4 regions of the Pseudoalteromonas sp. OANN1 genome follow, and region 4 is predicted to be linked to each of the others. Evidence: predicted binding sites of a transcription regulator. Region 4 holds the regulator's gene; each other region holds the start of a gene.

Region 1 (5,651 bases), on a different contig from region 4:
GTGCGAGACGCTGAAGCGTGCAGTGAATCTACTGACGCATGTAATGTATCTGCAATTTGATCCGTAACTGGGTGACTAGAATCATGGCCATTTGACTGTGGTTTTGCTGTGTTACTTGTCTGTGTTTGGTTTGCTTGATTACTCATAAACTACTCCTTATTCGTTTAGTTCACTGTATTTGTTGCAAACCCTTTGCCAACTTAAAACTTTATAAATATCAGCTTGTTATCTATTTTTTATATTTTGTGTCGGTAGATGCGATACGAAGGGTGTAAATGTTACATAGCAGAACCTACAGGGTGTAGAGTTTAAAAATGCGACAGATTTCATTTCTAGCTGTGACTGGTAAATATTACATCTAGAGATTGTTTATCTTTAAACTCTATTTTCTACAAATAAAGGAATAGCGAGAAAGCAATCATATTATTCAATATAGAAGCCGTACATTGAAAACAAAAAAGGCGCTACCAAGAGGTAGCGCCAAAACCAGACTCTTGTGGAAGAGCCAGGACTGAGTCAAAGGGGAAATAATTGGGAGGCTATAAATTAGCCATCAGTACTGCTTAAAATTGATACTCAATAGAGACTGCTGCTACGTCCATATCAGGATCAATATCGTCTTCAAGTTCGTAGCGCGTATATTCTAAACGCATGTTAATGTTTTCGTTTAGGTGGAACTCTACACCGGCACCATAAAGCCAGTCGCCACCTTCAAGGTTAGATGAAACACGACCCACAGCTGGAATATCAGCATAGATATCTGCATCCCATTCAAGCCAACCACCTTTTGCGTAAACTGAAAAGTATTCGTTTAATGGGGCTGAGAGACGTGTAGATAAAGAAATACCGTCGATTTCAGCAGAGTTGTCAATGTCACTTGCTTCGTCGAAGTTTTCATAGGCAAGTTCAAAGCTCCAATATGGATTGATTTTTGTACCCACATACGCTTTTAACATAGACGAGTCATCATCGAACGAGGTGTCGTTCTCACGATCTTCCCACTGAAAAGAGTATTGGCCATAACCGATACCTGTATAAATTTTATAATCTTCTAGTCCAAAATCAGACTCCGCGTGAGCAGCGGTAGATGCAAGACCTAGAGAAGCTAGTAGCGCAGCGGCAATAGTTAATTGTTTCATCTTTACTCCTTAAATCAATATAAATATGGGAGGGGGGAGTACCCCCTCAAATCAAAATTGCTTATGATTTTTTAGTAACGCGAAGGTTATCTTTTACATCTTTAACGTCATTGGCGTTTTTTGCGATTTGCACAGCAAGTTTACGCTCTGCTTCGCTGCCAACATGACCGTTTAGTGTTACGACTAAACCTTCCACATCAACATCGATGTCAGTACCATCTACATCTGTGTCAAACAGGTAGCGAGACTTAATTACTGTTGCGATTTTTGCGTCAGTAAAGCCGCTATCGCTTTCGTAGTTACGCTCTTTTTTGCGTTCATCGGACATATCCACGATAGTCAGGTCGTTTTTCACTTCTTTTACGCCGTCGATACCTAGTACCAGTTCTTCAGCTAGCTTTTTGTCTACTGAGTGTTCAACTTTACCAGTTAGCACTACAACGCCATTTTTTACATCTGTGTTAATGTCAAAGTTGTTCAGCTCACCGTTGAAAAGTAGCGTCGCTTCTGCTTTACCGTCTATCCAAGCATCGCTTGCTTCTTTTTCCCAAGAATTATCAGCAGCGAACGCTGAAGCAGTAGTAAGTGAAGATACAAGTACAGTTGCAATTAATGTCTTTTTCATAATTAAACTCCTTTAATTTCGTAGTCGAATTACCTATTGCAGCTGTTGTGCCATGTTGTAAATTATTGAATTTTATGTGTTTTTATTTTGTTGGTAAGTTTTAAGGAAGAATTTACCGAGAAAATGTGTACATTACTTTGTAATAATTACCTTTTTCATGAACGGCTAATTAATATCAGTAGGAATGATTACTGCATTCTATCTTTGTCGCGTACTTATATAGGAATGAGTAATTATGAATTTAGAAAAATTTTGGACGTTAATTAATGATAAGTTAATCTCTTGGCTTGAATCCGGTGTGCAGTTACTACCGAATATGATCCTAGCCTTAATGATACTAATATTCTTTACAGTGCTGGCTAAAATATCAACAATCTGGTTTTCTAAAGCGATTAAAAAAGCAATAAAGACAGAACAAGTTGCTTCTCTTATTAGTTCCATATTTAAAGTCTCTATTATTACCATTGGGATTTTCTTCGCTTTAGATATAGTAAAACTATCAGGTGCCGTAATGTCACTGTTGGCTGGGGCGGGGATCATTGGCCTTGCTATTGGCTTTGCATTCCAAGATATGACCGAGAACCTCATCGCTGGATTTGTGATGGGAGTCAGAAAGCCCTTTATGGTCGGTGACATTATCAGAACCAAGGATTGCTTTGGCACGGTAAGTAAAATCAATTTGAGAAATACCTTAGTAGAAAACTTTTACGGCCAGCTGTCTTATATTCCCAACAAAATTCTCTTTAAGAATGAGTTACAAAACTACACTAAGCTTGGTAAGCGAAGAATAGAAGTACCAGTTGGTATCTCTTATGCGGATGACCCAGAACAAGCCCGAGAGGTGATTGTTGAGGCAATTAACAAGCTTGATTTCGTAGTAAACCAAAAAGAAACGGATGTCTATGCTGAGTCTTTTGGTGATAGTTCTATCAATCTACTCGTGTGGTTTTGGATAGACTACCCAGCTGATCCCGGCTTTATGGTGGTCAGGCACCAAGCAATTTGTACAATTAACCGTGTTTTAGCCGATAACGATATCTTAATTCCTTTCCCTATTAGGACGATGGACTTCAATGCCAAAGGCAGCACGACCTTAAGTGCGCAATTATCACAGGAATAATTTACATCTAGTTTGTAATATTTTCACCGGTCTGAAAGTGCTTATATTAAAAACCCTTGTAAAATAAAGGTTTATAATTTGGCATTTAATCTGCATTGACGAAAGGGACAGAAAATAATATTTGCAAAATGCACTTATTAAATATTGCAACGAAAGGAGTTATTTATGGCAGATTCAAATTACGACATGGAGCCGGTAAAAGAGCTCATTAAAGTATTAAATGGTGGTGTTGATTTTTACACCGAAGCTAAAAAGAAGCTAGATAATATCGAATTAAACCGCGTATTTGACCAAATGATTGTAGATAAAGCGCAAGCAATCTCGGATCTACAACCATTTGTTCTTATTGACGAGGGTGAAATCGAGACTGATTCAGCGCTTAGCATCGATATTCGTGAATCGTACACCAAGTTGGTTGGTATGGTGAGCACCGACAAAGAGCACACCTATATTTCTCAGCTAGAAGAAGTGGAAGATAAAGTGTTGAGCAAGCTTGATAAATCGCTAAGTAAAGATCTTCCACCTAAATGCAAGAGTGTATTACTGCAAATTCAAACCAGAATGCAAGCTTGTCACGATCAAATGAAGCAGTTGCAAGAGCTAACTGCCTAAGGAGAATGTTATGTTGAGTTGGGCTGTAATGTTTTTATTCCTAGCACTTGTCGCAGCCGTGTTAGGTTTCACCGGAATCGCGGGCGCTGCGGCAGGTATGGCGAAAATTCTATTCTTTGTGTTTATCGCCTTTATGATTATTTCGTTTATTTTTGGTAAAGCACGCGCTCCCAGATAAAAGGGATTTAACGTTCTAAAACGGTTTTAGGAGATAGATTATGAAATCAGCAATTACATTAGCTAAAGCATTTGGTTTTGTTTCAATTTTAGCACTTTTTGGTTGTAGTGAAGGCCCAGCGGAAGATGCGGGTGAGCGTTTCGATGAAACGGTGCAGGAAGTGGAAAACAGTGTAGAAGATGCCTGTGAAGATGTAAAAGAGAACCTGAACGCAGAAAACGAAGAGTGTTAAGCAAAAACAATTTCGACGTGGAATGTAAGAGGAGAAGCCGATAAAGCTTCTCCTCTTTTTTGTAATAAGTTTAAAAATCAATACCCTAAAAAGGGGGGACACAGTAAATAAATATGATGCACATCAAAATCACGCTGCTTAATCTGCAATTAATATTGTAATCTACGAACTTTGAGTAATACTTTATTTCTATGTTTACTCAATAAAAATCAGATTATGCTAAATAGGGTTTCAGTTAAAAGCAGATTGTTGTCGCTTTCAGGCATACCTGCTGTGTTTTTTATTCTTGCAACCATCTTCACAATCGGAACATTATCAAACCTTATCAATTACATTGACCGTATTTATGACGACAGAGTTGTACCGCTTAGACAAATAAAAGTGGTGTCAGATAACTACGCGGTGGTTATTGTGGATACGTTTCACAAGTTACGAGGCCATCAACTATCCAATGGTGCTGCGTTAAAGCAAATCGAAGAAGCTAAGAATATCGCTGAAAAAGAGTGGAATAGCTATTTGTCCACGGACCTTACGAGCGAAGAGCGAAGCTTAGTAAAGCAAGTTGAAAAAGCAGAATTAAGTGTCAAACAACTGCTGTCTAATTATATTAACCGAGTTAACGCAAATACCTTTGAAGAAATTCCTTACGATAAATTTGTACATGACCTCTATGCGGCCTTCGATCCGCTTAGCGAAAGCTACAGTGCCCTAATTGAATTGCAGCTTACTGAAGCGAGTGCGCTTCGGAACGTCGGTCGCTCAGAAGCCAGTGCGACAAAAGCGGCGATGATTATCTCTTCCGTTGTTATTGTGGTAGTAATGGTGCTAATTGGCATGTTGATATTTAGGTCAATTAATGAACCGCTTAGCCGCTTACGTATGCGTATTGGTAATATTGCAAGAGATGCAGATTTAACACAAAGAGTGGTAGTTGAGGGGCAAGATGAGTTAAGTCAGATAGGGAATGACTTCAATACCATGGTGTCTAGCTTACATGAGCTAGTTACCAATCTAGTCACAATCGTGAATAGCCTTTCTACGACCTCGAACGAGTTGAATGGTATCAGTCAGTCGATTGCGGGCACTTCGCAAGAGCAAGAGCAGCAAACAGTGATGATTGCAACCGCAGCAACAGAAATGAGTAGTGCGATACAAGAAGTGGCGCATAATGCGATGAATACCGCGAACAAAGCTGAGATGTCCGGCAAGCTTGCGAAACAAGGGATGGATGTTATTTCGCAAAATATTCAGGCCATTGAGCGCCTTGCTAGTGAAGTAGGAGATAATGCGCAGTTAATTAAAGCGTTGAACGATCAGTCTAATGAAATCAACCAGGTTGTTTTAATGATCCAAGGTGTGGCTGAACAAACAAATCTTCTGGCATTAAACGCTGCAATAGAAGCTGCGAGAGCAGGGGAGTCTGGCCGAGGTTTTGCGGTTGTTGCCGACGAAGTCAGGCAATTGGCACATAATACGCAAAAAGCCACAGAATCTATCCGAGATATGATCAGCAAGTTACAGGGCATGGCACAAAACGCAGTATCATCAATGGAGAACGCGCAATCAAGCGCAGCTGCGGGGGTAGATAGGGCTAATGAATCAGCTCAAATAATGACCGATATTGATAAGGCGGTGGATGAAATCGTTGGTATGAATATTCAGGTTTCAACGGCGACAGAAGAACAAACAACGGTGGTTGCGGAAATCAGCGAAAATATTAATGATTTCAGTAGCAGTATTTCTGA
Region 2 (5,651 bases), on a different contig from region 4:
TGAATAGGAGGTCCACCTACCGCAAGTGACATATCAATTACGGATATAGTTTGGCCTCGAATATGAGCAACCCCTCGGATAAGCGGGTTTGACTTGGGCATGCTTGTCAATGCTGGACATTGAAGCACTTCTCGGACTTTGAAAACATTAATGCCGAAGCGCTGTCGACCTTGAAGTCGAAAAAGTAATAGCTCGAGACGGTTTTGTCCAACCAGCTGTGTACGTTGGTTAACCGAGTCTAAAATACCTGCCATTTCAATCTCCTACTGTATAAACCGCTAATCGGAACGATCTTTGCTTCGACTCTGATATGGTTTACCACCCTTGATTAGGTGCAGTTATTAAAGCAGAATCTTTATACCTTGTTTCACCCCATAAGCATAGTCGAAACATCATGAGTTTGTTAAAAAAAACCCATTACATTCAGTTTTTTTGTTTGTTCGCTTATTTTATAGGCGTTGATTATGGTTATTGTCAGCAATATGACAACAAAACTTTAGAACAAAGCGCTATAGAATTTGTTGAACCGAATGTAGAGCAGGATCCCGATAGTCAGCTGTCACTGACTGCGATACCACTTGATTCAAGAATTCCAGCACGGGATTGTCAATCGCCGTTGCAATATAGTACAGCGATGGCTCCGCCTTTTGATACTCAAGTGACAGTTCAAATTAGATGCAACGATACCCTCAGCTGGACTCAATACGTCCACGTACGTATCGATCACCTCTTCCCCATATTAGTTAGCGCAACCATGTTAGAAAAAGGCCGTGTTATTCAAGATGAAGATGTAAAAATAGAGTATCAGCCAAAACGTTTTCGCAGAGTTTCTTATGTTGAAGATAAGTCGATACTAATAGGTAGTCGCAGCAAACGTAATATAAGAGAAGGCCAAGCCTTTACTCAAGCCCATATCTGCATGGTCTGCAAAGGCGATACTGTGACGATTATTGCTAAATCAGGTGGACTCGTGATCAAAACTCAAGGAGAAGCGCAGCAAGATGGCAACCGTGGTGAACTGATTAATATTAAAAACTCTCGCTCTGGCAAAACCTTACGTGCTAGAGTAATAGAAGTGGAAACAGTAGAGGTGAATTTATAAAAAATTTGCTAAAGTAATACTATTAAACGCCGATAACAAGGCTGAGAGTATAATTTTATTGGGTCTACAATCATGGTTAATCAAGTTAACGGTCAGAATCAGTCTACATCCGTTGCTAATAATGTTAAGCAACAGAAAGCTGAATTGCAAAGAAATGATGCCAACAGCGCATCAGTTAAATCACCAGCTACACCAAAAGCAGCTGCGGATTCAGTCAGTCTGACTCCACAAGCGCAACAGCTGAAAACAGTCAACGAAAAAGCGCAGCAATCATCAGGCTTTGACGACAAGAAAGTCGAAGAATTGAAAAAAGCGATTGCAGAAGGCAAGTACCAAGTTGACGCGGAAAAACTCGCCAAAAACATAGCTGCATTTGAGTTCGAAATATATGGATGATTTGGTTCGGCTTTGCCACCACAAACTTTCTGAACAAATCTCAACGCTAGAAGCGATGACCCAGCTTCTGGCGCGTGAGCTTGACGAGCTTGCATCTCGGCGTGGCGACAACTTAAAAGAAATCGCTCGTGAAAAGCTAACTCTCATTTCAAAACTGCAAAAGCTCGACAATGAATTGTCAAAAACAGAGTCTCACGTCTTTGAACACAATGAAGTAGCCCCGCTCGTTACTAAAGTGCGAGCACTACTCAGTGAATGCCAAACCAAAAATGAAATCAATGCTAAAACTGCTCATCAGGCGAATGTAAGCACACGTGAATTAAAAGGGATCTTAATTGGCGCACCAACTTCGATTACATATGGTCAGGATGGTAGTGTTAAAAGTAGCGACAGTGAGTTAGTACGTAACCTAAAGGCGTAGCCACGCCAATCATATTTCAGTATTGAAGAACAACCGAAATGCAGCATATTAAGTAAGCGACATGTGATGAGTGCTTACTTAAAACTATAAGATATCTTCTTAATTTTCTGCGGCTTGACTTGAGTAATATACAAATCATAAACGCGTTTCATATCAAGCTCTAATTCCGTCGTGTAAGTATCACCAACAGCGTAACTTTTCAGCACCTTAGCCCCTCGAACGAGTCCATTTACTTGGCTCTTAAGGCCGTCGTTTTGCGCAACCGCCCCTTTTACCGTAATAGTAGATGTCAAATTCTGGCCATACAGTTGCTCGGCCAATTCACGATACGCTTCTAATTTTGAGACTTTAATAGCCATTAGCTGCTTCTCACCCGCAGTTTTACCCGGCTGAGCACTCAAAGGCGCGTACCCCACAGCACGTAAAACAGGAAAAGTTTCCGGTTGCACCGTTTCATATTCAATGTGCTTGTCAACGAGGCTTGAACAGCCACTGAGTCCCGCTAGCAAACAAACCATAACAACTGCACTGATAGAATTAGTGATACGCATTTCACTACACTCCGCTACAATTAATACCAATCAAAATTTAACGCTTCCCCAGCATCTTGGTCTTGCAAGGGTTGTTGTGGTTTCATCGAGTATTGGCAATAAATAAAATTAACTTTCATAAAATATGATTATGCACGAACCTTGCCAAAATTTGGCACAGGTATTGCTGAGTTAAAGGGTAGTTTTTGATCTGGGCATTTAAACATGAAAAAGCAATTCGCGACCAGTCTATCATTGTTGTGTATCACCTTAACTAATCCTGCTTATGCCGAATGGTTTGAAGTTACCGGCATGGCTGACGTTAAAAATGGCGATCATCAAAAAGCAAAAAGAAAGGCCGTAAATGACGCCATTACACAAGCATTGCTGTTTTCTGGCGCTTCGGTGAGTAGTGTACAAACCGTCACCGATGGTGTGCTCACCCAAGATCAACTTAAGATCCGCTCAAATGCTGAAATCCAGAGCGCCAACGTGATTGCTGAAGCAAAAGTCGGTGACTCATGGCAAGTAACATTGCATATCGATATTACCCCACAGAGTGCTCAGTGCCCAACGAGTGCTTACAATAAACAGGTTGCAGTCACACAAAGCCAGCTAAAAAATAAACATCAAGCAACTTTAGGTCAAATTTTTGACATAAATAAAGCCGTGAGCGAGCGCCTATATCAAACAATGACCGAACAAAAGTCGAGCTTAGAACCCGTTCCCTATTTTGCACAGACCATAGATGTTAGCCGCTTTTTCAGTCAGCGTTTTGATTATAATGAACAGCTAATCGAGACCATTACAGCAAATACCAACAGCCAATTTGTACTGCTGAGTCAAATTACTGATGTTGCTAGTGTCGATAAACTTAATAGTGACCTCGCATTTTGGCAAAGTGATAAATACTTAAGAAGCTTCAAGGTAGACTTTGCGCTGTTTGATGCACTTTCTCATGAAAGGGTGTGGCAAAAACAATATGCCACTCAAGGCGTGTGGCCGTTTAAGAAAACCAAATTAATTGATGTGTACAGTGAGCGCTTTTGGCAGACAGATTATGCTGATGAGATCCAAACCACGCTGACACAAATCGCAACTGATTTAAACGCAGCGGTCGCCTGCTTACCTACCAATGGCAAAATCCTACATATCGATGATGAACAAGTCGTTATTAATTTGGGCCGCATGCATGGCTTAGAGAATGGCCAGATCCTTAACGTAGCGCATAGCAATCCGCTGACTAATGTCGATGGTAAAGTGTTTATGCATCAAATTAAAACCATCAATAAACTGCAAGTTATCCAAGTGAATGCGCAAAACGCCATTGCGGTAAATATCAGCAATCGCCCACTTCACAATGTGCAAATTAACGATTTGGTTGAAATTCAAATAGAAAATGAAAATGAGTTTGAATTGTAAGGCAGAGCATTCCTGTAGCAAAAGGCAAGATTTTCGATGACTTTATACCCTCTGCATCATGCTTCCACCACCCATTTACTTTGGTCATTCCACGCAGAAATGAATACCAATGGCGTCCCCAGTAGGAATCGAACCTACATCTAAGCCTTAGGAGGGCCTTGTTTTATCCATTAAACTATGGGGACAATCTCTAAAGTCAGATAACAATCGCTTTTTTGACCTTCACTAGCGGGATCTGCGGTACTTAATACCAATGAAGTCGAGAGTTGTCGATTCTCTGTTGTACTGCATCTCAGTGACTTCGCTTTAGTATACTGATCTTAATGAACTTTTAAAGATTAATAGTCAATTTATTCGCGCTAATAAATGAGGTGGTTCAGTAGGTGAATACGCAGCAGTTAAGACCCACTACTGCGCTATCAGTTACTTCGCTTGAGGTGTGAATAAGAAGTAGGATAGTTCTTCGTTTAATAAAACCTAAACGGTATTTTCTTCTAAAAAACGCTATTTGAAGTACTACCTTGAAGCGGTTGCCTGATCATCAAGGATAAAATACGGGATAGTCACCACCGTGCTTGCGATCACTAAGTTAGTATTAAACTCTAACAACCTTGCGTTCACCTCCACGCCTCGTGGACGGTAAACCATAGTGCCTGTGAGCAAATGACTGGGAGATTGAGTGTTTTTCAAGCGACTTGCATTACGCGAAAAAGTCAAATCACCACTAGATGTCACTTCAATTTTCCCCAATGCTTTAAAGTCTAATGCTTGATAACCCAGCTTTTGCATTTGATGCATTAAAGACTCAGCCAATTGGTTTCCTAGCTGGTTTGTATCCCTTAATGATTCATTAAAGTTAACAAAACTAGCTACCGCTATCGACTCGGGCTTTTGCCCTAACACCGTATCTGACAGCTCCAACGCAATTTGATTGGCGTAGTTAGCAATTTCTTTGCGATGACGATAGCTAACGAAGCCAATATCTTGCGATATCGCCGCTTGTGAATCTTCATTACGCTCTTGCTCTTCCATCATGGCATATAATATTTCCATATCGGATTGCTGCGTTTCTGTAGATTCAGGAGTCGCCTGATTTGTCACTTCGCAACCACCGAGTAATGCGAGTGTCGTCGCGAATAGCACTACATTTTTCATCATCGCCTCCGAATTAGTTCGCACGCTCTATACGAATGCCATCGTATGCCGCACCATCTTGTAGGGCGTTAACTACGTTTTGCGGTAAAAACCCTTGAGCAGAACCCACGACACTTTTACTTCTAAGCCCAACCACTCTGGCATTAACCATAACTCCGCCCTGATGATTCACCAAAGTACCACCTAGCACGTACAAAAAAGGGTGGTCGTCAGATAGCTCTAAAAAGTCACGACTAAAAATAAAATCGCCTTCAGGTGTCACCCGGATATAGTCTGTTGTTTTAAAGTCCACAACAGGGATCCCAAATGCATGAAGCTCATGGATAAAGCTTTCAGCCAACTGGTTACCCAGCAAGGAACCTTTATCAAATTCTTTATCTAAAAATACAAAGCTTGTCACTGCTACCGGTGTTTTCTCATTCACGTGTTTCAAGTTTGCAACCATGTCTTGCATTATAGACTGGACATAGTGAGTGACATTTTTACCAGCCATTTGCTGAGAAACAGAAAATTGCTTCATACCGTTTGGGTTACTTTGATACATCGAAGATTTTTCAAAGCCATTACGCACGGGCTCAGCCTGAGCATTATCCACCGCAAAAAAGTGACTCTGAGCACAGCCAAC
Region 3 (5,651 bases), on a different contig from region 4:
AAGGCAATGACGGTGCCAAACACGCTGAGATAAATCAGAGACCACCAATATGATGCCGGCGCTTGGTTGATAAACTGATGTTCACTAAAGGCGACATAGGTTGCTAACATGACAGCGCTGTAAAGCATGCCCCACGCATTTCCCGCCATAACATCAATTTGCTGATTGGAATTGCGTACGCTCACCATATTACCGAGTGACGCGACCACTGTTCCTAATAGAGCTAATGATAATCCCAAGAAGGCCTCGCTTTGCAAATCAAATGCGACCAAATCGTGCCAAAACAAGCTGACTATCCCAAGCGTGCCCAGTGATGCACCAAAGTAAATTCGCTTTGCAATAGGTTTGGCAAAAAACAACTTAGTGTTGACGATGTTAACGACCAATAATAATGAAAACGCAATTGATGCCATCGCTGACGTTAAATGTGCCTGAGCCCAATACAAGAAGAGATAGTTAGCACCAAAATTACACAGCGCTAAGAGGATGAAAAAGCCGTGATCTCGGCGAGAAAATCGCATTGGCACACGCTTATAGATGACAAACGCCCACATACAAACCGCGGCGAGGCCAAAGCGGTAAAACAGCGACACGAACTCGTTGATGCTGCCAAGTTGGTATTCAATGGCAAGCCATGTTGATCCCCAAATCAACACAGTGATGGCGTAAAGAAATAGATTTTTCATGATCGGCTCTAGATTCAAACAGCAGTGGAAGTATGTAGTTTACGCTGTTATTCTGTATAAGCTATATACAGAATTTACTAATTTATACCTATACAGATTATTGCTTATGAGTACCGTTATTCAACGCCAACATTCCGCCTTTCTCTATCAGCAGGTGATCCAAATGATCTTGTCGATGGCAGAACAAGAGTCCATTTTACCGGGCGAAAAGCTTCCCTCATTGCGTGTTATGGCGCAAAACTTAAATGTCAGTATCCCAACGGTAAAGCAGGCCTATCAAGCACTTGAAGATCAAGGAAAAGTCATTGCCAAAGAGAAATCCGGCTACTTTTTATGCCACAGAGCTTCGCACAACGACTCTCCGAAGCGTGCACGATTGCCCGCCAAACCTGTAGTGGTTAACAAGCAGGCGCTGATTGAACAAGTGTATAAGGGGATCCATCAGCCGCATGCAATCCCCTTAGGTATCGCTAACCCCATCGCCATTGCTGGTACTGAGCAGGTTCTTGCCAAAATTATGCGCCGCGCAATGAAAGAAGCAGGGAATGAACTCATTAATTATGGCCCTATGGACGGTTTAGATAGTTTAAAAAAGCAAATCGTGCGGCGTTATTTGGATATGGGCTTAGCAATAGACATGGATGAAGTGGTGATCACCAATGGCGCGCAAGAAGCATTGGCGATTGCGTTACAAGCGGTAACCAAGCCCGGAGACGTGATAGCGATTGAATCTCCCTGTTATTTTGGCATTGTTGAACTGGCTGAAAACTTAGGGTTAAAGGCCATTGAAATACCTGTTTGCCCGGATGATGGCATTTGGCTGAGCGACCTTGAACGGGCACTTGAAAAGCATGATATTCGAGCGTGTGTGTTTTCTACCAGTATTAGTAACCCGCTTGGTAGCTTTATGCCAGATACGAGACGTGCGCAGTTGGTGGCACTATTAGAGCAACGTGACGTGGTGTTGATAGAGGACGATGTGTATGGTGATTTATATTTTACCGAGCAGCGCGGCATACCGGCACAAGCATTTAGCCAAAAAGGCTTAGTGATCACATGTGCGTCATTTTCAAAAACCGCAGCGCCCAGCTATCGAGTGGGTTGGATGGTCGCCAGTCAATTTAGTGCAAAAGCAAAGCGCATAAAACGTGCGTTGAGTTGTTCGTCATCTTTAATGAATCAATGGGCTCTGGCGGACTTTCTCAGCTCCGGAGGCTACGAGCGCCATTTAAAGTTGGTCCGTAAACGGTTAATTGAGAATCGAGATCGTATGATCCAAGCGGTGAATGTTGCATTTGGTAGTGAGGTAAGAGTCAGTCGCCCGCAAGGCGGTTGTGTGCTGTGGCTAGACTTAGGTAAGCACGTTGATGGTGCCTTGTTGTTCCAAAAAGCCTTGGAGTGCGGGATCAGTATTACGCCTGGTACGTTATTTAGTGCCAGCAAAAAGTATCAAAATTGTATACGTATCAGTTATGGTTTGCCGTGGGATGCGTCGGTAGAGCAAGCGATTAAAACGCTGGGGGAGTTGGCTGATGCACAAAGGAAAGGGTTGGCATAACGTATCCTGAATTAAAAGTAAGTTATGCCAACGTCAGATTATTTAAATTTAAACAGTTGGTACTCTGACATTGCGGGAATAGACTTTGCGACAATGGCTTCGTTTTTCGCTATTTGTTCAAAGTCGCCACACAGTGCGTCTGCTTTTTTCTCAATAGATTCTGCCTGTTGTTCAACTTTGGTTTCGATTTGTGTTGCGAAGTTTTCCATACGCTGTTCAAAGCTGCTCATATCACCGTTTGCATCTGACATTTCGTTGCCAATCGCAACCAGTAAGCTACCTATCGATTGCATCATGGCACCTTGTACTGCAGTCTCGATTTTTTCTTCAAACTGATTATCGAAATTTTGGCCAAACTCATCAAAGGTTTGCTTGCCCATCACAAACGCACCTTGCTGATAAAACGTATTTTGCACTTCTGTTTCGAGGTCATCGATCACAGCATGGATGCTATCTAAACTGGTTAAATTAAAGGTTTGCGCCACTTCATTAAGGGCAACGCCCGCTAGTTTTATGCCTTCAAAAGCAATATCAGCCACTTGTGGTAGGCGGCCTCTTAGTTCATCACCGTATTGCGTGAGCATCGTTTTTTGCTGTGTATTAAGTGCGATGCGCTCGCCATTGAGTGTCAGTTCGCCAAGGTTGTTGATCTCAGCTGTTTTGTTTTTGGCTGTTGTGATCACCAAGTTATCAGGCGTGATCCTAACGTCATTTTGAAATTCTACTTCACAATTGTCACCGCTAAACGTGATGTTATTTTTTTCGTGTGCAGCGACAGTGGTTGTCATCATTGTTGCTGCTGTTAGTAGTAAAATTTTATTCATGGTCGATCCTTATTGGCTCAGTTGCATGATTATTGTTACAAGAACAATGCCAAATATAAACTCAAATAAAATCAATATATTGTATTTTATTGTTGAAAGTTAATGTGCTCTAAAAGTGATGAAATTGACTAAAATATAGTTGTTTTTGTCAAAATGAATTAAGCAATAAAAAATTTTTATTGTAAGGATAAGAAACTCTCACTTTTCAGAATGACAATTTAGCGCTAAATAGTGATCTTGAGAGACGGCTCTCATTTTATTAATGACTATTTTATTTTGGAGTTAGTTGTGGGTAAGACATTCTCTTACGATGCGCTTGATGATGATTTTGCAGACGATGAATTTGAAAAGTTGGGTCGTAACCAACATGATAAGCAAAAGCGTAAAGTCAAAAGAAAGCTAGACGACTACTTAGAGCAAAAACGCCTACGTAGAAATCTAGGCGATGATGATTTCGACTATATTGATGATTGATCACTAGACGTCATCTACGAGTCTAGCACTGACAGTAATTCAATTTGGCTGTGTGATTAAGCAGGGCTGTGGGTTACTCAGTGCGATGTCTGAGTCACTGTGTCGTTGGTGATAACCAAGCGAGTGACGAGATATTCAGATAGTAAGCAGCCGCAAATATGCGGCTGTTTTGTTTTTATGCGATTGGTATTAATCTTTAAAAGATTTATGGCAGTCTTTACAGCCTTTTGCCCAATCTTTAAATGCAGAAGCAATCAGCTTTTTGTCGCCAGAGTCAGCTGCAACAGCCAGTGCTTGAGCATACTCGGCAAATTGCTTGGCTTTACCATCGAACTCAGCTCTGTTTGACCAAACGGCTGGTAGGGCATCAGTATTGCCTTTGTCAGAACCGTCGATAAATGCTTCCCAAGGCATTTGCGATAATTGCGCAGCATTGTGAGCACGTTGCTTAAATACTTCAGCATCAAATGGTACTTTGCCTTTTAGCATGTCGCCCATATTGCCAATCTGGAAACGGATCAATTGGAAAGACGCTTGGCGGTATTCAATTGCATCTTCAGCCGATTCAAACATGGTGTTAGCTTGCGCTGTTGCTGCAAGACAGCTAAATAGTGTGACGGTAAGTAGTTTCTTCATAGTAAACCCCTAATATTTTTCCCTATTTTCAATGTAAATTACAAATATAATCAAACAATTGCGATAAGTGCCCTGTGACGGAGGCAACTAGTTTTAAATAATCAACTCTCGATGTCTTTGAATATCATGCCCCTGCGCATACTGCGGGTGGCTAAAAAGATTTCTCCCAGCAAAGAGACAAACGCGCCAATAAGCAGCACCATAGCGGCGATAAAACAAGACGATAACGTAATGCCCAATGGCATACTGTACAAGTGTGACATGAACAGCAGCATAACCACTGCACAGACAAGCAACGCACTGAGTACACTCATGCTAAATGCAACGTGAATAAAACGAGACCGTTTTAATAGTGCGCGCATTTCACGGCTAAAGTGCATTTTTAGCTCTTCATCTTGCGTGGTATTGATCTTGCGATCAAGTAAACGCGCCCTATCCGTGATCCGTGCTAAGCGGTTTGATAGTACCCCTAAGGTCGCAGCAATACCCGTAATTAAAAATACAGGGGCAACGGCGGTTTGGATAACTTTGGCCATCGTGAGAATGCTGACGACTTCTGGATTCATATAGTTACCTCGTTAATTCCAGTTTAGTTTTGATAAGGTGTTGGGTTGCTCACCGATGAGGGTTTGCATCACTTGGTTGCGTTCATCAAGCAAGATGACTCTAGGAATGCCTTTATTGGCATACGTGTTGTAAATATCTCGATTGGGATCGGCAACAAAATGGATGGGCAATTGCATGGTTTCGTTGAACTGCTCAAGTGTAGTGTTAGTTTCTTCTCGGCCAATGGCAACGATGGTTAACTCGGCTTGGGTGAGTAATTCAGATTGTTTTAGTTCACTCAATAAACGTTGCGAATCAGAGCACCACGTCGCGAATAAAATCACCAGCTTTTTGTGATTAGCATCGAACCTAACAGCTTGGTTTTTGATATCCGTAAATTGCAAATGTTTGAAGGTGTCGCCGGTGTAGATATAGGTCTGATAGCCATCGTCTGCTTGTGGTAGCGCTTCGTTAGAGGCCTTGCAGCCGCTTAATCCGGTGGCGAGTACGGTGCTAAGTAGTAACATTTTTATTGTTGTTTTCATGCCTATCCCTTGATTCCATGTCAGTGTTTTTGAAGTCTTGCGCACATTTCAGTATATTGCCCCACTTAGATGATTTCTTAAAGTCCAATTTCTTATAGCCGTTGATATGATTTACCTTTCTTTATTTGGGCTTGCTTTTATTGCCGCAACCTTATTACCTGCGTCGTCGGAACTGGCGCTGAGTGGGCTCGTTGTGAAACAACAAGGCGAATTAGTTTGGTTATGGCTGACTGCGACAACGGGTAATTTACTTGGTAGCTGTGTCAACTATTATCTTGGCTGGTTTATCGCTAAGTGGCGGGATAAGCGCTGGTTTCCGGTTTCTCAACAGCAATATGATAAGGCTTGTGGACTATTTAATCGTTACGGCAAGTTTTCATTG
Region 4 (5,651 bases):
TACATCCTATTGCGATCGTTAGATAACTGCGATTATTACGCTCTAAGTGTGGTAACCAAGTTTGTACAAAGGTTTGGATCTGCCAAGTAAACTTTTGCACGATGCTGTGACTCGACAAATAGTCTTTGACTGGCTGATCTAGGCCAGTTAGCGGCTTAAGCTCAGGCTCCCAATGTGGGTTGGGCAAAAAGCGCGCATCAAAAACGTAATCCGCTTGTTTTGGGATGCCGTGTTTAAAGCCGAAAGATTCAAAGGTAATAATGAGTTGTTTGTCTTTCTTACCTAAGATTTTTTCGCGGATATCTTCCGCAAGTTGATGAACGCTCAGGCCTGTAGTATCAATGAGAAAATCAGCGCGTGTGATCAACACGTCTAACAATTCCCGTTCTTTCTTTATCGCAACATCTAATGGAAGATTATGTAGTGAAAGAGGGTGCAAACGGCGTGTTTCTGAGAAGCGTTTTATCAGGGTTTGATCGTCACTGTCTAAATAAAACAGGGTAGGTTTGGCGAAACCAGGCAAGTATTCAAGAATGTCATTAAACTCGTCCTGTTCTTTAGGCAAGTTTCTAACATCAATACTGACTGCAATTTTATTATAATTGTCGGAAACGCTGCGGACTAAAGACGGCAGTAAATTGACTGGAATGTTATCTACACAATAGTAGCCTAAGTCTTCCAATACTCGAAGCGCTACAGATTTACCAGAGCCTGAGCGGCCACTGATAATGATAAGCTCGAGTCCTTTTTCTTCATCACTCATCAAGTTCACCTTGGATCACTGCATATAACTCGTCATCACTTTTTGCTTGCCTAAGCATTTTGCAAAAAGACTTGTCTCTGAGTGTATCAGCAATCGCCGCTAAGGTCTTCAGGTGCTGTTGATTATCACCTTCGGGTACGATGAACGCGACAAAAATATCGACAGGCTGCTTATCTATGGCTTCAAACTGGATCCCTTGCTCGCTAACAAGCACCATTGCAAGGATTTTATCCAAACCTTCAAGTCTACCATGAGGAATGGCAATACCTTTACCGATCCCTGTGCTGCCTAATTTCTCTCGCGCCATTAAAGCGTCTAAGATAGCATGCTGACTGGTATTTGGAATTTGGCTATGAGCCAGTTCGCTGATGTATTCTAAAATACGTTTTTTGCTATTAAAAAGGACCGCAGCTTTACTGCAGTCCTTGTTCACCAATTCACTTAATTTCATCTTAGTGTCGAGTGAGCTTCTCTTTGTGTTTAATAACTTGACGATCTAGCTTGTCGATAAGGCCATCAATTGCGGCATACATATCTTGATGCTCTGTTGATGCAAATAGCTCGCCGCCGTTTACGTGTAATGTTGCTTCTGCTTTTTGTACTAGCTTCTCGACATCAAGGATCACATGCACGTTATTGATATGATCAAAGTGCCTTTCTAGCTTCGCAAACTTGTTGGTGACATAGTCTCTTAATGAGTCAGTAATTTCTACATGGCGACCAGTTAGATTTAGTTGCATAAGCATTTTTCCTTCTTGGTTTTTACGTCTTATATCAAGCTTTTACGCTGATTTGACGGTGGAATGGCTAGGGATTCACGATATTTTGCAATCGTACGTCTCGCTACCTTAATTCCTTGCTCAGCTAAGATATCTGCAATTTTGCTGTCACTCAATGGTTTCGCGGTATTTTCTGCAGCTATCAGCTTTTTGATAAGTGCTCTAATTGCTGTAGAAGAGCACTCACCTCCATTTTCTGTACTTACATGGCTAGAGAAGAAGTACTTCAGCTCAAATATTCCCCGAGGTGTATGCATGTATTTTTGTGTTGTCACACGGGAAATTGTGGACTCATGCATCTCAACCATTTCAGCAACATCATTTAGCACCATAGGGCGCATTGCTTCGGGGCCATGTTCAAAGAATGCCTGTTGTTGTTGCACAATGCAATTGGTAACTTTTAATAAAGTATCATTTCGGCTTTCTAAGCTTTTAATAAACCACTTCGCTTCTTGTAAATGTGAGCGAATAAACTGACTATCTGTACTGGATTTCGCTGTTCTAGACATCGCAGCATAATGGTCGTTTACTTTTATTTTAGGCATAGCATCAGGATTTAGCTCTACGACCCAACGACCTTTTACTTTTTTCACCGATACGTCAGGGATCACATATTCAGGCTCTTCATGAATAATGCTTGCCGCTGGTTTTGGGTTAAGACTATGAATTAACGTCATGACCTCTTTGAGATCGGCTTCTTTAAGGCGTGTTTTCTTAGTCAAAGTTCGATAGTCACGGCTGGCAAGCAAGTCGATATGCTCTGTCAGGATCATTTTCGTTTCGGCAATCCATGGCGTATCTGGGGCGAATTGATTTAGCTGAATACACAAGCATTCTTGTAAACTACGCGCTGCGATACCGACAGGATCGAAAAGCTGAATACGTTTGAGCACGGCTTCGACTTCATCCAGCTCAATAGGCTCTTCGCTACTCTCATCATTAATGCTTTCTAAAATGTCTTCGCAAGACAGTGTTAAAATGCCTGACAGGTCGACCGCTTCAATAATCGCAATCGCAATCGCTCTATCTGTTGGACTAAATGGTGTCAGCTCAAGTTGCCACATGAGATAGTCGTGGAGAGATTCAGAGGTTTCCCCTTGATAAACATTATCGTCATCGGGAAGTGGGCCTGAGCTTGCAGCGGGCGCTGCACTCATATACTCGTCCCAAGTGACATCCATGGCGAGGTCATCGCTCACCGTGTCTTTGCTCATGGCTGTATCTGAGTCTATCTCATAGTCACTAACCTGCACTTCATCGCTTGAATCTTGATTGTCGTCAGCACTGCTCTTTTCTTGACTGTGTTGGTCAGTGTTTTCGCCGTCAGTATTATCACCTTCTTCCACTTCCAACAATGGATTGCTGTCTAATGCTTCTTGTATTTCTTGTTGCAGATCCAATGTACTAAGCTGCAGCAAGCGAATGGCTTGTTGCAGTTGTGGAGTCATTGTAAGTTGCTGCCCCATGCGCAGCTGTAATGATTGCCTCATGTATCTCTAACAATCCTTTTTAACAGTTATTAATACTACGTCTTAACTATAGCTTGAATTGTTCGCCTAGGTAGACATCTCTTACGGTTTGATCTGCCAAAACATGTTCTGGCGTGCCTGCAGCGATTAACTCACCATGTGAAACGATGTAGGCTTTTTCACATACGTCCAGTGTTTCTCTAACGTTATGATCGGTGATTAGCACACCGATACCGCGGTTTTTTAGGTGCTCTATGATTGTCTTTATATCTAACACCGAAATAGGATCAACACCAGCAAAAGGTTCATCTAACAGGATAAACTTAGGGTTAGCGGCTAAAGCGCGAGCAATTTCTACGCGTCTTCTTTCGCCTCCCGACAATGCCATGCCCTGTGAGTCGCGAATGTGTTGGATATTAAACTCATCCAGTAACTCGTTTAGTTCAGCTTCTCTTTCAACTTTAGATAAGTCTTTTCGAGTTTCTAAAATCGCCATCAAATTTTGATAGACCGTGAGTTTTCTAAAGATCGAAGACTCTTGCGGTAGATAACCAATACCAAGTCGCGCGCGGCTGTGCATTGGTAGCAAAGTGATATCTTCGTCATCAATCTGAATAAAACCTTTGTCGCTTGGTACTAACCCTACAATCATATAAAAGGTCGTGGTTTTACCTGCGCCATTCGGGCCCAATAAGCCTACAATGCTGCCAGCTTGAACACTTAAGCCAACATTTTTGACGACCTGGCGGCCTTTATAACTCTTTGCTAGACCAGTTGCTTTGAGCTCGCTCATTAATTGTTACCTTCTTCCTGCGCTTTTTTATCTTTTGCGTCTTTTTTGTCATCAACAGGAACAAGGATGGTTCTTACACGGGAATCTTCTTGGTCTGAGCGCTCAGCACTGATCAGTTGCTTTTCAATGTCATAGGTGATGACCTGAGCATTGATTTTTTGCCCAGTTTGATTGATTTCCGCATCGCCAGAAATGACTAAGGTGCCTTTCGCAACGTCGTAGCGAATTTCGTTTGCTTTGGCTTCTAGCAAATTACCATCAGGTTGACGTTCGCTGAAAATAGCTGGGCTGCCAGTTGCAACAAGCAGTTGCTTGTTAGTACCAAGCTCCGCGCGGCGATGGACTTCTAGGCGATCGGCATTTATTTTTCTGTTGCCATGAATAATAACAACATTCTGTTCAAAAATACCGATGTTGCTTTGCAGTTGAGCTTGCTGACGGCCAGCATCAATAATGACTTCATTTTGTTCTGCAGCAATTACTAGAGTAGAACTTGCAAGCAAGCCGATGAAAACTAGTTTGTTAATGATTTTACTGGTCATAATAAATTGTCTTTGTGTGGTTGATGAGTTCGATCACTTGCTTTTGTAGATCCGCATGCAGTCCTTTACCCGTGATCCTAAGACTAGGACCCGTGATAACGACAGGGTGTTCCGACTTCATCAATTTTTGCTTAATTTCAACTCTTACATTATCGGCATTGATATCGGTGATCATGGCGTTAGGCGTTAAATTCTTTGCCAGCACATTGCCCTCTAATATCAAGGTATTATTTTCGTATAGTGTTGCTTCTAATGCACTTATTTGCCAATTTTGCTCACCGTTATATAAGGTGAAAATGGGCTTTTCAAAGTGACTAAAGCCAAGATCTTGATACAACTCCATCTTATCAGCAGTTACCTGATAGTTTAATAAGCCATTTTCACTATAGGTCGTTTGCTGAAGTGTGGTTGCAACATAATCGGGCTTAGCTAACGGTTCATCTTCTTTTGCTGAGTCCACCTCTGATGGATTAAACATGGGCGACCACATCCATACCATTATTGAAGCGAAAACAATGAGTAAGATGACACGCAATACGGTCATGTACTTGATCCTTTGGAAGTCAATAAGTGATTTTGGCTGAGCATTAGAAGATCAGTCAGTTCTCTCACAGCACCAAAACCACCAGGCATCAAAGTGGTGTAGTGGGCGATACGTTTGACAAGAGGATGTGCATCATTGACGGCAACGGCAAAACCGACCTGTTCCATTACGGGTAGGTCTGGACCATCATCACCAATATATGCAATTTCGTCATCACTAAGGTTGAGCTTAGTCTTCAATTCATCATATGCCACTAACTTGTTTTCTTGGCCTTGGTAAATATAAGTTACATTTAAACTAGTCATGCGTTGCTGAACTATTTGTGAATGTCTACCTGTGATAACGGCGACTTCGATACCACTATCAATCAAGGCTTTAATACCAAACCCGTCTTTGGTATTAAATGCTTTCAGTTCTTCACCATTGTTACCAAGGTATATACGTCCATCTGAGAATACGCCATCAATATCGCAAATCAATAATTTGATTTGTTTTGCTTTTTCCCAAGCTTCAGTTGAAATCGTCTGATATAAATCTTCAAATTGCATTACAGCACCCCCGCTCTAAGTAAATCTTGCGTATTCAAGGCGCCAACCGGTATGTTGTTTTTGTTTACCACAATCAAGCCATTAATTCGTTTGGTTTCCATGATATTGAGTACCTCTGCTGCGAGCATATCGGCGCGTGCCGTCGTACTTTTAGCCGTCATAACTTGCGTGATTGGGGTGGTGTGAATATCGATCTTTTGTTCGATAATACGG

The links. Region 4 encodes sigma-54, which starts transcription at its own class of promoters, with help from an activator protein. Its sites were predicted from a motif close to GTTGGCACGNNNNTNGNNT; they were not measured.
Region 1: a site for sigma-54 is predicted at 2,962-2,980, ahead of NH462_RS01685 (PA2169 family four-helix-bundle protein). Genes of this name have one in related genera too.
Region 2: a site for sigma-54 is predicted at 2,621-2,639, ahead of NH462_RS07685 (flagellar assembly protein T N-terminal domain-containing protein). Genes of this name have one in related genera too.
Region 3: a site for sigma-54 is predicted at 3,104-3,122, ahead of NH462_RS20290 (DUF2884 family protein). Genes of this name have one in related genera too.

The regions. Positions count from the first base shown of each region.
Region 1 covers NZ_JAMXSE010000001.1:352,099-357,749, reverse strand. The annotation lists gene NH462_RS01705 (hypothetical protein) at 1-146, opposite strand, end outside; gene NH462_RS01700 (outer membrane beta-barrel protein) at 564-1,139, opposite strand; gene NH462_RS01695 (BON domain-containing protein) at 1,201-1,764, opposite strand; gene NH462_RS01690 (mechanosensitive ion channel family protein) at 2,000-2,884, shown strand; gene NH462_RS01685 (PA2169 family four-helix-bundle protein) at 3,050-3,496, shown strand; gene NH462_RS01680 (DUF1328 domain-containing protein) at 3,507-3,674, shown strand; gene NH462_RS01675 (hypothetical protein) at 3,715-3,906, shown strand; gene NH462_RS01670 (methyl-accepting chemotaxis protein) at 4,123-5,651, shown strand, end outside.
Region 2 covers NZ_JAMXSE010000006.1:153,373-159,023, reverse strand. The annotation lists gene NH462_RS07710 (chemotaxis protein CheV) at 1-254, opposite strand, end outside; gene flgA (flagellar basal body P-ring formation chaperone FlgA) at 395-1,102, shown strand; gene flgM (flagellar biosynthesis anti-sigma factor FlgM) at 1,175-1,498, shown strand; gene NH462_RS07695 (flagellar protein FlgN) at 1,491-1,919, shown strand; gene NH462_RS07690 (flagellar biosynthesis protein FlgP) at 1,994-2,470, opposite strand; gene NH462_RS07685 (flagellar assembly protein T N-terminal domain-containing protein) at 2,675-3,871, shown strand; tRNA gene NH462_RS07680 (tRNA-Arg) at 3,982-4,056, opposite strand; gene NH462_RS07675 (FlgO family outer membrane protein) at 4,388-5,029, opposite strand; gene NH462_RS07670 (FlgO family outer membrane protein) at 5,040-5,651, opposite strand, start outside.
Region 3 covers NZ_JAMXSE010000030.1:49,445-55,095, reverse strand. The annotation lists gene NH462_RS20300 (DMT family transporter) at 1-686, opposite strand, end outside; gene NH462_RS20295 (PLP-dependent aminotransferase family protein) at 685-2,244, shown strand; gene NH462_RS20290 (DUF2884 family protein) at 2,283-3,068, opposite strand; gene NH462_RS20285 (PA3496 family putative envelope integrity protein) at 3,357-3,542, shown strand; gene NH462_RS20280 (cytochrome c) at 3,732-4,178, opposite strand; gene NH462_RS20275 (DUF2721 domain-containing protein) at 4,280-4,744, opposite strand; gene NH462_RS20270 (thioredoxin-like domain-containing protein) at 4,757-5,269, opposite strand; gene NH462_RS20265 (YqaA family protein) at 5,376-5,651, shown strand, end outside.
Region 4 covers NZ_JAMXSE010000007.1:162,319-167,969, reverse strand. The annotation lists gene rapZ (RNase adapter RapZ) at 1-763, opposite strand, end outside; gene ptsN (PTS IIA-like nitrogen regulatory protein PtsN) at 756-1,214, opposite strand; gene hpf (ribosome hibernation promoting factor) at 1,216-1,503, opposite strand; gene NH462_RS08580 (RNA polymerase factor sigma-54) at 1,533-3,032, opposite strand; gene lptB (LPS export ABC transporter ATP-binding protein) at 3,079-3,804, opposite strand; gene lptA (lipopolysaccharide transport periplasmic protein LptA) at 3,804-4,346, opposite strand; gene lptC (LPS export ABC transporter periplasmic protein LptC) at 4,336-4,890, opposite strand; gene kdsC (3-deoxy-manno-octulosonate-8-phosphatase KdsC) at 4,887-5,438, opposite strand; gene NH462_RS08555 (KpsF/GutQ family sugar-phosphate isomerase) at 5,438-5,651, opposite strand, start outside.